Regions from separate parts of the Streptomyces sp. NPDC058291 genome, predicted to be linked through region 1. Evidence: riboswitches for the same ligand, from Rfam matches in the RefSeq annotation. Region 1 holds a riboswitch; each other region holds the start of a gene.
What was found. Region 1 has a riboswitch for cyclic di-AMP ahead of ACFVYK_RS06655 (transglycosylase SLT domain-containing protein). Riboswitches for the same ligand answer to the same signal wherever they lie in the genome.
Positions count from the first base shown of each region.

Region 2: it holds a riboswitch for cyclic di-AMP, as region 1 does, so the genes downstream of both, ACFVYK_RS15820 (M23 family metallopeptidase) here and ACFVYK_RS06655 (transglycosylase SLT domain-containing protein) in region 1, are expected to answer to the same signal.
Region 3: it holds a riboswitch for cyclic di-AMP, as region 1 does, so the genes downstream of both, ACFVYK_RS36980 (peptidoglycan DD-metalloendopeptidase family protein) here and ACFVYK_RS06655 (transglycosylase SLT domain-containing protein) in region 1, are expected to answer to the same signal.
Region 4: it holds a riboswitch for cyclic di-AMP, as region 1 does, so the genes downstream of both, ACFVYK_RS14105 (M23 family metallopeptidase) here and ACFVYK_RS06655 (transglycosylase SLT domain-containing protein) in region 1, are expected to answer to the same signal.

Region 1 covers NZ_JBHVYK010000009.1:19,600-22,914, forward strand. Annotated here, with positions in the region: gene ACFVYK_RS06650 (polyprenyl synthetase family protein) at 1-314, opposite strand, end outside; cyclic di-AMP (ydaO/yuaA leader) riboswitch at 1,347-1,568, shown strand; gene ACFVYK_RS06655 (transglycosylase SLT domain-containing protein) at 1,572-2,051, shown strand; gene ACFVYK_RS06660 (HAD family hydrolase) at 2,064-2,888, opposite strand; gene fahA (fumarylacetoacetase) at 3,283-3,315, shown strand, end outside.
Region 2 covers NZ_JBHVYK010000026.1:13,138-16,452, reverse strand. Annotated here, with positions in the region: gene ACFVYK_RS15830 (dihydrofolate reductase family protein) at 1-560, shown strand, start outside; tRNA gene ACFVYK_RS15825 (tRNA-Met) at 633-706, shown strand; cyclic di-AMP (ydaO/yuaA leader) riboswitch at 1,007-1,173, shown strand; gene ACFVYK_RS15820 (M23 family metallopeptidase) at 1,183-2,241, shown strand; gene ACFVYK_RS15815 (aldo/keto reductase) at 2,393-3,315, shown strand, end outside.
Region 3 covers NZ_JBHVYK010000145.1:1,323-4,637, reverse strand. Annotated here, with positions in the region: gene ACFVYK_RS36985 (alpha-galactosidase) at 1-1,161, shown strand, start outside; cyclic di-AMP (ydaO/yuaA leader) riboswitch at 1,431-1,624, shown strand; gene ACFVYK_RS36980 (peptidoglycan DD-metalloendopeptidase family protein) at 1,629-2,591, shown strand; gene ACFVYK_RS36975 (DUF6250 domain-containing protein) at 2,875-3,315, shown strand, end outside.
Region 4 covers NZ_JBHVYK010000022.1:27,697-31,011, forward strand. Annotated here, with positions in the region: gene ACFVYK_RS14100 (GntR family transcriptional regulator) at 1-327, opposite strand, end outside; gene ACFVYK_RS14105 (M23 family metallopeptidase) at 514-1,257, opposite strand; cyclic di-AMP (ydaO/yuaA leader) riboswitch at 1,272-1,438, opposite strand; gene ACFVYK_RS14110 (M16 family metallopeptidase) at 1,660-3,048, opposite strand; gene ACFVYK_RS14115 (M16 family metallopeptidase) at 3,045-3,315, opposite strand, start outside.

The sequences.
Region 1 (3,315 bases):
CCGCGCCGCACGGCGGCCTCGTCCATGACGTCGTCGTGGTACAGGGTGGCCAGGTGGGTCAGCTCCACCACCACGGCCGAGGGCACGACACCCGGCGCGTACTTGTCCCCGAACTGCGACGCGAGCACCACGAGCAGCGGCCTGAACCGCTTTCCGCCCGCCCGCACGAGGTGCTGGGCGGCCTCCGTGATGAAGGGGACCTCACTCTTGGTGGCTTCGAGCAAGCCTTCCTCGACAGCCGCCAATCCGGCCTGGACATCGGCTTCCAGAGCCTGGTCCCGCACGCTCAGCCCGAACGGCCCGACGACGGTCACGAGGGGTCTCCTGTCTGCTGGTGTCCACTGGCGATTACGCGGTTTGTCGATAGGTCGCTGCCCTCACTCAAGTCAGCGTATCCGGTCACGTTTCGATCACCGATAGCCCCCACGTCCCCCAGGCTCGAATGGACTCGCCCAGCGGGTGCCTCCCTCAGGCCGGGCGGTACCGGATTACACCCGCTAAGTTCCTGATCAGCTCATATGCACGGACATCCATCGGATTACCCGGGAGTAGCGTTTCATGCTCGCGGCCCCCCGGCACCGCAGCCGCCGCGGGAACGGCCGACCCCGGAACCCGGTACTCCGCCCCGGCCCCGCCCACGACCCAGGCGTCCGGGCGCCCGGTCCCTTCCGGGCGTCCGGTCCTTCCGGGCCGTCCGGGTCCTTCCGGGCATCCAGATGTCCAGACGTCCCGGCGTCCAGGCGTCCGGGCATCCAGACGTCCCGGCGTCCAGGCGTCCAGACGTCCGGGCATCCAGACGTCCCGGCGTCCAGGCGCATACCGAAGCTTCCGCGCCTCCGCCCTCCCGCATCCGGGACCGGCGGCACGCCCCTCACCCCCGCGCCCTCCGGACCGCCTCGTTCCGGCCCACGCCCTCACCGCACCCCTCACCCGCTTCACCCCGTCCGGCGTGACGACTATCACGTGCGCACCGCGGATCCCGCTCCCCCAGATGCGACTCGAGTCCGAAAGGACGGGGCGCGGGCGACGCCGAGCCGGGTGGCGCGAGACGGCGACGGAGACGTCAGCTCATCCCCGCTCGTTTAAGCATGAGTTGGGCTTAATGCCCGTTTCGCCGCCCTTGTGGAGGCTGGTGAGTTGGCTCACTCGGCCGGGCCGGTCCCCGTCCACCCCTCCTTCACCGATCCTCACCGATCCTCCGCATCCCTCAAGCAAGTTGACGCTTTGCACCCACAAAGGATCAAGCACCCCATAGGCCACAGACCAAGGTCAATAGGGGTGATCTGTGAATCCGCTACTTGTTCCGGACATGTGCTCTCGCATACGTTCCCGGCCTGTCGGGCGGACGCCTAATCCTGCCGCCGCCCATGACACCCATCGATAACGCACGGCAGGAGCGGGGGAACCAGGTAAGTCGCCGCAGCGGGTGTTCCTAACATCCCGGATTTTCCGGATGTTTCGGACATGCGCTTGCGGCTCGGGGTGAAGTCGCGACCGTCGAGGACGCGACCGGGCAGCTCCCCGCCCGAACCCGACAGCTCACCTCGCAGGCGCTGGAGAGGAAATTCGTCATGCCCGCTGCCGCTCACCGCCGCACTCGCACCGCCCGCCTCGCCCGCAAGCTCGCCGTCGCCGGCACCGGAGTCGCCGTGCTGGCGCTCCCGCTGATCGGAGCCACCGGAGCCTCCGCCGCGACCCCGACCGTCGCCACCGCCTCCAGCCTGGGATACGCCAACAACCTCGACGGGTGGATCCGCGCCTCGCTCCACGTCATGGCGCAGCACGGCATCCCGGGGACGTACAACGGCATCTACCGCAACGTCATCCGCGAGTCCTCCGGCAACCCCTACGCCATCAACCTCTGGGACTCCAACGCAGCCGCGGGCATCCCGTCCAAGGGGCTGCTGCAGGTCATCGACCCGACCTTCCGCGCCTACCACGTCGACGGCACGTCCTGGGACTCCTACGACCCGGTCGCGAACATCACCGCCGCCTGCAATTACGCGGCCGCGCGCTACGGCTCCATCGACAACGTCTTCAGCGCGTACTGACGGGGCCTGGGCTCACGGAAACAGTCTTTCGAGGACGACGGCCACGCCGTCGTCCTCGTTCGACGTCGTGACCTCGTCGGCCACCGCCTTGAGTTCGGGGTGCGCGTTGGCCATCGCGACCCCGCGCGCGGCCCAGTCGAACATGGGGATGTCGTTGGGCATGTCCCCGAAGGCGACGGTGTCCTCGGGCCGCAGACCCAGGTGTTCGGCGGCCAGGGCCAGTCCCGTCGCCTTGGTGACGCCGCAGGGCTGGAGCTCCACCGTGCCCGGCCCCGACATGGTGACGGTGGCGAGCGAGCCGACCACCGAGCGGGCCGTCGCCGCCAACTCGTCGTCGGACAGGAACGGGTGGCGCAGCAGCACCTTGCTGATCGGCTCGCACCACAAGTCGTCGCGATGGCCGACGCGCAGGGCGGGCAGCGTGGGGTGCGGCATCCGGTAGCCCGGCTCGATGAGCGTCAGCCCGTCGACGCCGTCCTGGTCGACGGCCGCGTACAGCTGCCCCACCTCCGCCTCGATCTTGCCGAGCGCGGTCTCCGCCAGTTCCCGGTCCAGGGTGACCGACCACAGCAGGCGGTCCGCGCCGGCGTCGTACAACTGCGCGCCCTGTCCGCACACCGCGAGCCCCCTGCTGTGCAGACGGTCGAGCAGCGACCGCACGCGGGGCGCGGGGCGGCCCGTCACCACCAGGTGGCGTGCGCCGGCGACCGCCACCCGCGCGAGCGCGTCGAGCGACCGGTCGGAGAACGTGTCGTCGCCGCGGAGCAGCGTTCCGTCCAGGTCGGTGGCGATGAGGGAGTACGCGGTGCGCGCGGCATATGCGAGGGGTGCGGCCATGATCAGAGAATACGGATGCCGCACCCCTCCGGTTCGACGCCGCCCGAACAGCGGCCAAGTCCTTCCCTGTTCTGTCAACTCCCCTTCGTTGACTGACACGTTGTGGTTGACGGCTGGATCAAAGCAACGGTTTTCTGCCAGATCGCCGACTGTGCCCGTGCGCCAGGACACCAGGTACGCCGGTACCTGGCAGCGGACGGTTTCACGCGCTCTTGCCTCGTCCGCCTCGAGGGCGTCGTCCGCCTTCTCCGCCTCGACGGTCCCGTCCCGTGTCGCTTCGCCGAGGTCGGCCGTAACGTGTGGCGCGGCTCGACGCACCCGCGCGACATCCGCCCGGCGTCCGGCGAGCACACCAGGCGAGCACCAAGAGCGCACGAAAGAGAGGCAGTACCCGATGCCCCCCTTCGACCTTGCCGAGGGCGATCCC
Region 2 (3,315 bases), on a different contig from region 1:
GCTACCAGGGCGGACGCCTGCGCCTGGTGGAGACCCGGCGCATCGAGGACGTCGTCCTGCACCGCTACGAGCCCACCGCCCCCGGCGCCGGACCGCTGCCTGCCGCCGCCGACCGGCACTGGCTGGCCCTCGCCTGCGAGCTCGCCGAACGGTGCCCGCCCTCGCGGAGCGCCTTCAGCGTCGGCGCGGTGATCGTGGCCGCCGACGGCACGGAGCTCGCGCGCGGTCACTCCCGGGAGGCCGGCGACCCGGTCGTGCACGCCGAGGAGGCGGCCCTCGCCAAGCTCGACCCCGCCGACCCGCGACTGCCCACGGCCACCGTCTACAGCAGCCTCGAACCGTGCGCCCGCCGCTCCTCCCGCCCCGCCCCCTGCGCCCGGCTCGTCCTCGACGCGGGCGTGCGCCGGGTGGTCACCGCCTGGCGCGAGCCCGACACCTTCGTGACCGGGGCGGACGGCACCGGTGTGCTGACGGCCGCGGGCGTCGACGTCCTCCTCCTCGCGGAGTACGAGCAACGGGCGAAGGCCCCGAACCGGCACCTGACCCGAGGCGACGGGTGACCGTCGGCCCGGGGCGGCGGACAACCGTGGTGATTCACGCGCCGGAAGTAGCGTAGACTGGAGTCACAACGACGCGGGGTGGAGCAGCTCGGTAGCTCGCTGGGCTCATAACCCAGAGGTCGCAGGTTCAAATCCTGTCCCCGCTACTGAAGGCCGAGGGCCGGAATCCGAAAGGGTTCCGGCCCTCGGTGCGTTCCCCGAGCCGATCGCTGCCGTGCGTGACCGGGCGACCGCCCTGCGCAGAGCAGGTGAGCCGCCGTCAGCACGCCTGTTCCTGTCAGGGCCTGCGCGGCCGAGGTCAACTCGCCCGTTTTTCACCGCTGGTGGCCCGAAAGTCCAGGCCAGGAATGTTATTGATCAAGCAGAACAGCTTGGAAACGCACCCCTGGGTCTATTAACGTTCGATAACGCAGCGCGGTCGTCCCAGCCGGCACCAGAGTCGGCTCCGTGCGCACGCGCCGAATCCCGCAAGGGCACCGGGGAACCACCACCTTGGGGTGAATCACGCGGAAGCCGCCGTGAACTCGCAGAGTCCACGGCCGGTATACGCGCGTAGGAGACCTTCCCGCTCCGAACCCGTCAGCTAACCCGGTAGGCGACGGAAGGAAAGGAGCGCGCCCGCGTGGCGTCCAACCCGCCTGCCCCCGAGGCCCCGTACGCGCCGAGCCAGCCGTCTCCCGAGACCTTCGGCTACGGCGGCCACCGTGCCGACGAGGGCCCCTGGGAGGAATGGAATCCCACCGCGGAGTCCGTTCGCCCGGTCCGGGGCAAGCACCGGGTCGCCAAGCAGCGCGGCGGCGGGTTCGCCCGCAGCTCCACCGTCCTCGGCGTCGGCGTCATAGCCGCCGTCAGCGCGGGCGGGATGGCCAGTGCCAACACCGGCAAGGCCCCGGTCTCCATCTCGATGCCGGACCTGCCGAACGTCGGTTCGCTCATCTCCGACGACGACCCCGCCCCGCAGACCGAGTCCGCCCTGGCCGCCTTCGGGTCCGAGACCGCCGTCGACGCCGACGAGAGCACCGTCGAGAGCGCCGTCGAGAGCGCCGCCCAGAGCACCGCCGACGCCGGCGAGGCCCTGCGCAGCCGGATCATGGCGCAGGTCGAGTCGCAGCAGACCCAGTACGAGGTCAAGGCCGCCGCCGCCGCGAAGAAGGCCGAGGCCGAGGCCGTCGTCAAGGCCGAGAAGGAGGCGCAGGCCAAGGCCGCCGCCGCCAAGAAGAAGGCCGCCGAGGAGGCCGCGAAGAAGGCCGAGGCCGCGCGCCTGGCCGAACTGGCCAAGCAGTTCACGCTGCCGACCTCCTCGTACACCATCACCTCGACCTTCGGTCAGGCCGGCTCGCTCTGGTCCTCCGGCTACCACACCGGTCTCGACTTCGCCGCGCCCACCGGGACTCTCATCAAGGCCGTCCACAGCGGCACCGTCACCGAGGCGGGCTGGGCCGGTTCCTACGGCTACCGCACCATCCTCACGTTGGACGACGGAACCGAGCTGTGGTTCTGCCACCAGTCGTCGATCAACGTCAGCGTCGGCCAGAAGGTCTCCACCGGCGAGGTGATCGGCCGCGTGGGCGCGACCGGAAACGTCACCGGCGCCCACCTCCATCTGGAGGTCCACCCGGGCGGCAGCGCCACCGGCATCGACCCGGCGGCCTGGCTGCGCAGCAAGGGCCTCAACCCCTGAGCCGCCCCCTCGGGGACATCCCCGAGGTCCCCCTGGCACGGCCCTGATCGGTCGGGTCCGCCCTGATCGGTCGGGTCTGCCACGTCCTGTTCACACGTTCTTCGCGTGCCCCGTGGAATGGGCGGGCCGCCGGTGACCGTTGAGACGAAGCATGACTGCTCTTCGCACACTCGGTTCATCGGACCTCGAGGTCTTCCCGCTCTCCCTCGGCGGCAACGTCTTCGGCTGGACGGCGGACGAGGCGGCCTCCTTCGCCGTGCTCGACGCCTACACGGCCGCGGGCGGCAACTTCGTCGACACCGCCGACGCCTACTCGGCCTGGGTCGACGGCAACTCGGGCGGTGAGTCCGAGACCGTCATCGGCAGGTGGGTGAAGGCCCGGGGCAACCGCGACGACGTCGTGATCGCCACCAAGGTGAGCCAGCACCCCGAGTTCCCCGGCCTGAGCTCCGACAACATCAAGGCCGCCGCCGACGCCTCGCTCCGCCGTCTGGGCACCGACCACATCGACCTCTACTACACGCACTTCGACAAGACCGAGGTGCCCGTCGAGGAGATCATCGGCGCGCTGGACGAGCTGGTGAAGGCGGGCAAGGTGCGGCACATCGCCGCCTCCAACATCTCTCCCGAACGCCTCCAGGAGTCCCTGGAGTTCTCCGACCGCGAGGGCCTGGCCCGGTACGTCGCCCTCCAGCCGCACTACAACCTGGTCTCACGCGACACCTACGAGGGCGCGCTGCGGGACGTCGCCGCCCGCTTCGGCCTCGCCGCCGTCCCGTACTACTCGCTCGCCTCCGGCTTCCTCACCGGCAAGTACCGGCCCGGTACGACGGTGGAGAGCGCCCGATCCGCCGGCGCCGCCAAGCACCTCGACACGGAGCGGGGCCGCAGGGTCCTCACCGCGCTGGACGAGGTCGCCCAGGCCCACGACGCGCAGGTCGCCACGGTCGCCCTGGCCTGGCTCGCCGCGCAGCCCACGGTGGCCGCGCCGATCGCCTCCGCCCGGACGACGGAGCAGTTGCCGGCCCTGCTGGCGCTGGCTGACCTGGAGCTGACCAGCACGGAGATCGCCAA
Region 3 (3,315 bases), on a different contig from region 1:
GCCACCTACTTCGACATCTCCGAGGAGCAGCAGGCGACCCTCGCCGGGCGGGCCGCGGCGATCGGCGTCGAGCTCTTCGTCGTCGACGACGGCTGGTTCGGGGCGCGCACCGGCGACCACGCCGGACTGGGCGACTGGCGCCCCAACCCGGAGCGCTTCCCCCACGGGCTGAAGCCCCTCGCGGACCACGTGCACGGCCTGGGGATGCAGTTCGGCATCTGGGTCGAGCCCGAGATGGTCAACCCGGACAGCGACCTGTACCGGGCGCATCCCGACTGGGTGCAGTTCCAACCGGGACGAAAGCGGACGGAGTTCCGCAATCAGCTCATGCTGAACCTCGCCCGCGAGGACGTCCAGGAGTACCTCTGGCAGCAGCTCGACGCATTGCTGTCCAGTGCGCCGATCGACTACGTCAAGTGGGACTTCAACCGCTGCTTCACCGACGCCGGCTGGCCCGAGGACCCCTACCCGCAGCGCCTCTGGGTCGACCACGTGCGAGCCCTGTACCGACTGCTGGACCGGCTGCGGGCCGCCCACCCGGGCGTCGCCTTCGAGTCCTGCTCGGGCGGCGGCGGGCGGATCGACCTCGGCATCATGAGCCGCACCGACCAGGTGTGGACCTCCGACAACACCGACCCCCTCGACCGGCTCGACATCCAGCACGGCTTCAGTCAGATCCACCCGGCGCGGGTCATGGCCGCATGGGTCACCGACAGCCCCAACACCCAGCTCAACGGCCGGGTGAGCTCGCTGCGCTTCCGGTTCGTCAGCGCGATGGCGGGGGTGCTCGGGGTCGGCGGCGACCTCTCCGAGTGGAGCGACGAGGAGCTTGCCGAGGCGCGTCGATGGGTGGATCTCTACAAGGAGATCCGGCCGCTCGTGCAGCACGGCGATCTCTACCGGCTGCGTCCCCCCACGGGCGGGCTGAGCGCCGTGCAGTACGTGCGCGGCGACGAGAGCGTGGTCCTCGCCTGGCTGCAGGCCCAGCGGTTCGGCGAGCCCGTCCCGGCGCTGCGGCTGCGCGGACTCGACCCGACGGCGTCGTACGAATGCCGTGAAACGGGCGAAGTGCACCGGGGTGCCGTTCTGCTGCATCACGGATTGCGTGCCGAGCTGCGGGGCGATCTCGATGCGACGGTTATCCGCCTGCGTCGCATCTGAGTTATCTGTCCGAAATGGATCCTTCGTTCCAACTCGACCTTAAATAGGGAGACCTGGAGGGGCATCACGTGAGCAGCGTCATATTCGTGACCGTACGTCGCCGGTCATGTTCACGTAATGCGCATGCTTTTCCGGGCCCCTTGGTGATAACCGAGCATTCCGTTTAACGCAGTGTGACCACGGATTCCCCCGGGGGATCAAGAGAAACCTGTGAACAGCACAACCTCTGCTTGTCCCCGTGCGTCTGGGTCGCTTACGTTCCACACCAATCCGGACGGACGCCGAATCCTGCCACCGCCCGGATCCCGCACACTCACCCGTGCATGGCAGGAGCGGGGGACCCACAGGCACAACCGCCTGTTCCGGTCTCCGGAACAGGCTCGGGGTAAAGCCGCGTCTCGGCGCGGCCGGGCATCTCCAGCCCGCACCCGACAGCTCACCTCGCAGGCGCCGGAGAGGAATTCGTCATGCCCGCGAAGGGTAAGCACCGCCGTCCGAAGACTCAGCGCTTCACCCGTTCCATAGCCGTCGCCGGAACCGGCGGCGCCGCGCTCGCCCTCCCGCTGATGGGCGCGTCCGGCGCCCACGCGGCCGCCCCGGAGGCGGTTGCGCAGACCTCCGCCCGGCCGGTCGCGCAGACGGTGTCGGAAAAGACCGTCCAGGCCGCCGAAGTGACCCGCAAGACCGCCACCGGGACGACGTACACCGTGCGGTCCGGCGACTACCTCTCGAAGATCGCGGACGAGCAGCACGTCAGCGGCGGCTGGCAGCGGCTCTACCAGGACAACCGCACGGCCGTCGGCGACGACCCGTCGCTGATCCACCCCGGCCTCAAGCTGTCGATCGGCAAGAAGGCCGCGACCGGCGGCCACAAGTCGTCCGGCTCGTCCTCGTCGTCGGCCTCCAAGAGTTCGTCGTCCAAGGCCTCGCAGTCCTCGGCTTCCTCGAAGTCCTCCGTCGCGAAGACGTCCGCCTCCTCGTCCTCCTCGAAGGCGACCCAGGCCGCCGAGAGCAGCTCCGACGGCTTCGCCCTGCCCGTGGCCGGCGCCGCCATCGGCACGCCGTACCACCAGTCGGGCAGCATGTGGTCCAGCGGCTACCACACCGGTGTGGACTTCGTCGTCCCGACCGGCACCTCGCTGAAGGCCGTGGGCGCGGGCACCGTCGTGTCCGCGGGCTGGGGCGGCGCGTACGGCAACCAGGTCGTCATCAGGCTCGCCGACGGCTACTACGCCCAGTACGCCCACCTCTCCCAGCTCTCCGTCTCGGCCGGCCAGACCGTGACCGCGGGCCAGCAGGTCGGCCTGTCCGGGGCGACCGGCAACGTGACCGGCCCGCACCTGCACTTCGAGATCCGCACCACGCCGGACTACGGCTCGGACGTGGACCCGATCGCCTACCTGCGCTCGCACGGCGTCGCCGTCGGCTGACCCCCCCCGACTGCCCCCGCCTGACACGCAGTCGAAGGCCGGACCCCGATCGAAGATCCGGGGCCCGGCCTTCGGCGTGTCCGGACTCCGGCCCCGGGCGGGTCGGGCCCGCAGGGCTCGCCGGTCTCCCGGGGCCGAACCGCGGCCGACCGTGATCGTTTCATTGCGGTCCTGTGGCGGGCCGGGCCGGCGCATCGACAAACGGTGGAGGCGCCATCACAGTGGTCGTGCCGGGGAAAGCGCTTTCCCGCGCTTCGACCTCCCACCGAAGGAGCCGCATCCCGTGACGACCACGCGCAGAGCGTTCGCAGCCCTCGCCGCCGGTGCGGCCCTGGGGGCCCTCGCCCCCGCGGCCGACGCCGGCGCCGCACCACGCCGACGACGACGCCGGCTCATCGCCCACGACGACTTCCGCCACGGTCTGCGTCAGTGGGCCGTGGAGCTGGAGCAGGGCGGGACCGTCACGGCCTCCCGCGGCGCCCTGGAGATCGACGTGCCCGCCGGGGCCACGATCTGGTTCAGGCGGCCGTTCGCAGGGCCCTACGTCCTCGAATACGTCGCCACGCCCGTCGCCGCGGGCGGGGTCAACGACCGGGTGTCCGACCTCAACACCTTCTGGAACGCCGTCGACGTCCGTTCCCCGGACGACCTCTTCGCCACCCCGCGCGGCGGCGCCCTCGCCGAGTACGACCAGCTCAAGACGTACTACGCCGGCTACGGCGCC
Region 4 (3,315 bases), on a different contig from region 1:
CCGGACGAGCCCGCGCAACACCTTCAGGTGGGCCTCGGTGCGCCGCTGGGCGGCCCGGGAGGCGCCGAACGGCTCCAGCAGCATCCGCATCTCCAGCAGGTCGCCGGCCTCCTGCTCGGTCGGCTCGGCCACGCACGCGCCCGCGTGCCGCCGCGTGACCACGAAGCCCTCGGCCTCCAGCGTGCGCAGCGCCTCCCGGACGGGAACACGGGAGACGCCGTAGCGGCGGGCGAGGAGTTCCTCGGTGAGGCGGCTGCCGCGCTCGTAGACACCCGCGACGATGTCGTCCCGGACGGCCGTGCACACCGAGTGCGCCGGAATACGCATGACGGACCTCCGCCTTAATCCCCGTGAAACGTCGACGATTGACGTGCGTTCAGCGACTCTATTGCAATGAACGGGAATTTCCGATGGCGGGCCGGAATCCATGGATATTTTTTGGACAGCATGCCCCGGGAAACGGTAAAGCCCCGGCCGAAGGGCCGGGGCCGGACGATCTGCCGTCAGGCGTCGTCAGACGTTCACGCCGTGCCCGCGGAGATAGGCGACGGGGTCCATGTCCGAGCCGTACTCCGGGGTGGTGCGGGCCTCGAAGTGCAGATGCGGGCCGGTGACGTTGCCGGTGGCGCCGGAGAGCGCGATGCGCTGTCCCGGGGTGACCTGCTGTCCCACCGACACCTCGATGGACGACAGGTGGCCGTACTGGGTGTACGTCCCGTCGTTCATCCGGATGACCACCTGGTTGCCGTACGCCCCGCCCCAGCCGGTCTCGACCACGGTGCCGGAGCCGACCGCGTGCACGGTGGTGCCGCTGGCGGCGTGGAAGTCGATGCCGGTGTGGCTGCCGGAGGACCACAGCGAGCTGCTGGCCTGGTAGCCGGTGGAGACGTAGGAGCCGGTGATCGGCATCACGAAGGTGTTCAGGCGCCTGCGCTCGGCCTCGCGAGCGGCACGCACGCGTGCCTCGCGCTCCTCGACGGCCTTCTTGGCGGCGGCCTGGCGGGCGGCCTCCTCGAAGGCGGCCTGCTTCTGTACGGCGACCTGGTCGTCGAGCTGCTCGACGACGGCCTCGCCGGCGGTGACGACGGGGATCAGGCCGGTCTGCTCGGGGGTGGGCTCGGCGGCGAAGGCCGGGGCGGAGGCGACGGTCGCCATCACGCCGGTGGTGGTGAGGGCCGCGACGCCCGCCGCGCGGGCGGTGGTGCGCTGCATCCGGCTGGGCCGACGATGCTTCCCGGTGGCGCAGGTGAACGCCATGAAGTCAGGGGTGTCCTTTCCTTCCCTCTCGCCTACCGGGTTAGCTGACGGGTTCGGAGCAGGAAGGTCTCCTACGGACCCCCTCGCCTTCGCGCGGGCGTCCGATTCACCCCAGGGACTTCACAAGTGGGTCCCCGGCTCCCCTGGCTCGCGCCATGCGGGGACTCGGCGATGACTGTCCGGTGCCGCGGCTGCGGCGCACTGCCTGACGAACAGCCCGGATGACGCTAAACGGCCCGGGTTTCCCTCCTCAAACGAATCCCGGTTTTTGTAGCGCATCCCACAGGGCAGATGGGGGACTCCGCCGCAATTCGGACACATCACGGGTTCAATTCCCTCACACGGAGGCCCTGGTGACGCTTGCGTCGACCAGGGCCCCCACACGCGCGTGCCGTTGCCGGACTACTCCGCGGAGACGACCTTCACCTCGCCGATGCCGAGGGCCTCGACCGGCTCCCTGATCTGTGCCGCGTCACCCACCAGGACCGTCACCAACCGGTCCACCGGGAAGGCGTTCACGGCGGCCGCGGTGGCCTCCACCGTGCCCGTCGCCGTCAGTTGCCGGTACAGCGTCGCCTGGAAGTCGTCGGGCAGGTGCTGTTCCACCTGGTCTGCGAGCGTGCCCGCCACAGCCGCGGCGGTCTCGAACTTCAGCGGCGCCACCCCGACCAGGTTCTGCACGGCCACGTCCCGCTCGGCGTCGGTCAGGCCGTCGGCGGCGAGGGTGCGCAGCACCTTCCACAGGTCGTCCAGCGCGGGACCGGTGTTGGGGGTGTCCACCGAGCCGCTGATGGCGAGCATCGCCGCGCCCGAGCCGTCCGGGGCGGACCGCAGGACCTGCCCGAAGGCGCGCACGCCGTAGGTGTAGCCCTTCTCCTCCCGCAGGACCCGGTCCAGGCGGGAGGTGAGGGTGCCGCCGAGGCAGTACGTGCCGAGCACCTGGGCGGGCCACACGCGGTCGTGCCGGTCGGGGCCGATCCGGCCGATCAGCAACTGCGTCTGGACGGCGCCGGGGCGGTCCACGATGACGACCCGGCCGGCGTCGTCGGCGGTCACCGGCGGCACCGGCCGCGGCTCTGCCGAGGAGCCCGTCCAGGCGCCCAGGGTGTCGTCCAGGAGCGCCTTGAGGTCGACTCCGGTGAGGTCGCCGACGACGACGGCGGTGGCCGTGGCCGGGCGGACGTGCCGGTCGTAGAAGGCGCGGACGGCGGCCGAGTCGATCTTCTCGACCGTCTCCGCGGTGCCCTGGCGCGGGCGCGACATGCGCGCGGTGGCCGGGAACAGCTCCTTGGAGAGCTCCTTGGCGGCGCGCCGGGCGGGGTTGGCCAGCTCGTGCGGGATCTCGTCCAGACGGTTGCGGACGAGGCGCTCCACCTCGCTGTCGGCGAACGCGGGTGCCCGCAGCGCGTCGGCGAGCAGACCGAGGCCCTTGGCCAGGCGCGAGGCCGGCACCTCGAGACTGAGGCGGACGCCGGGGTGGTCGGCGTGCGCGTCCAGAGTGGCGCCGCAGCGCTCCAGTTCGGCGGCGAAATCCTCGGCGGAGTGCTTGTCGGTGCCCTCGGAGAAGGCGCGCGCCATGATCGTGGCGATGCCGTCGAGACCGGCCGGCTCGGCGTCCAGGGGCGCGTCGAGGATGACCTCGACGGCCACGACCTGCTGGCCGGGACGGTGGCAGTGCAGCACGGTCAGGCCGTTGTCCAGCGTGCCGCGCTCGGGCGCCGGAAACGCCCACGGCTTGGCCTCGCCCGCCGCGGGCTGGGGGTGGAAGTCCATCGTGGCGAGCTCGGTCACCGGGCCGCCTCCTCGTTCTCGTCCTGGTCGGCGGGGGCTTCGGCGGCGGTCGGCTCGTAGACGAGCACCGCGCGGTTGTCGGGGCGCAGTCGGGCCTTGGCGACCTCCCGCACCTCTTCGGCCGTCACGTCCAGCACGCGCTGGACGGCGGTCAGAGCCAGCTGCGGGTCGCCGAACAGGACGGCGAACCGGCACAGTTCGTCGGCACGGCCGGCGACCGTGCCGAGCCGGTCCAGCCACTCGCGCTCCAACTGGGCCTGGGCGCGC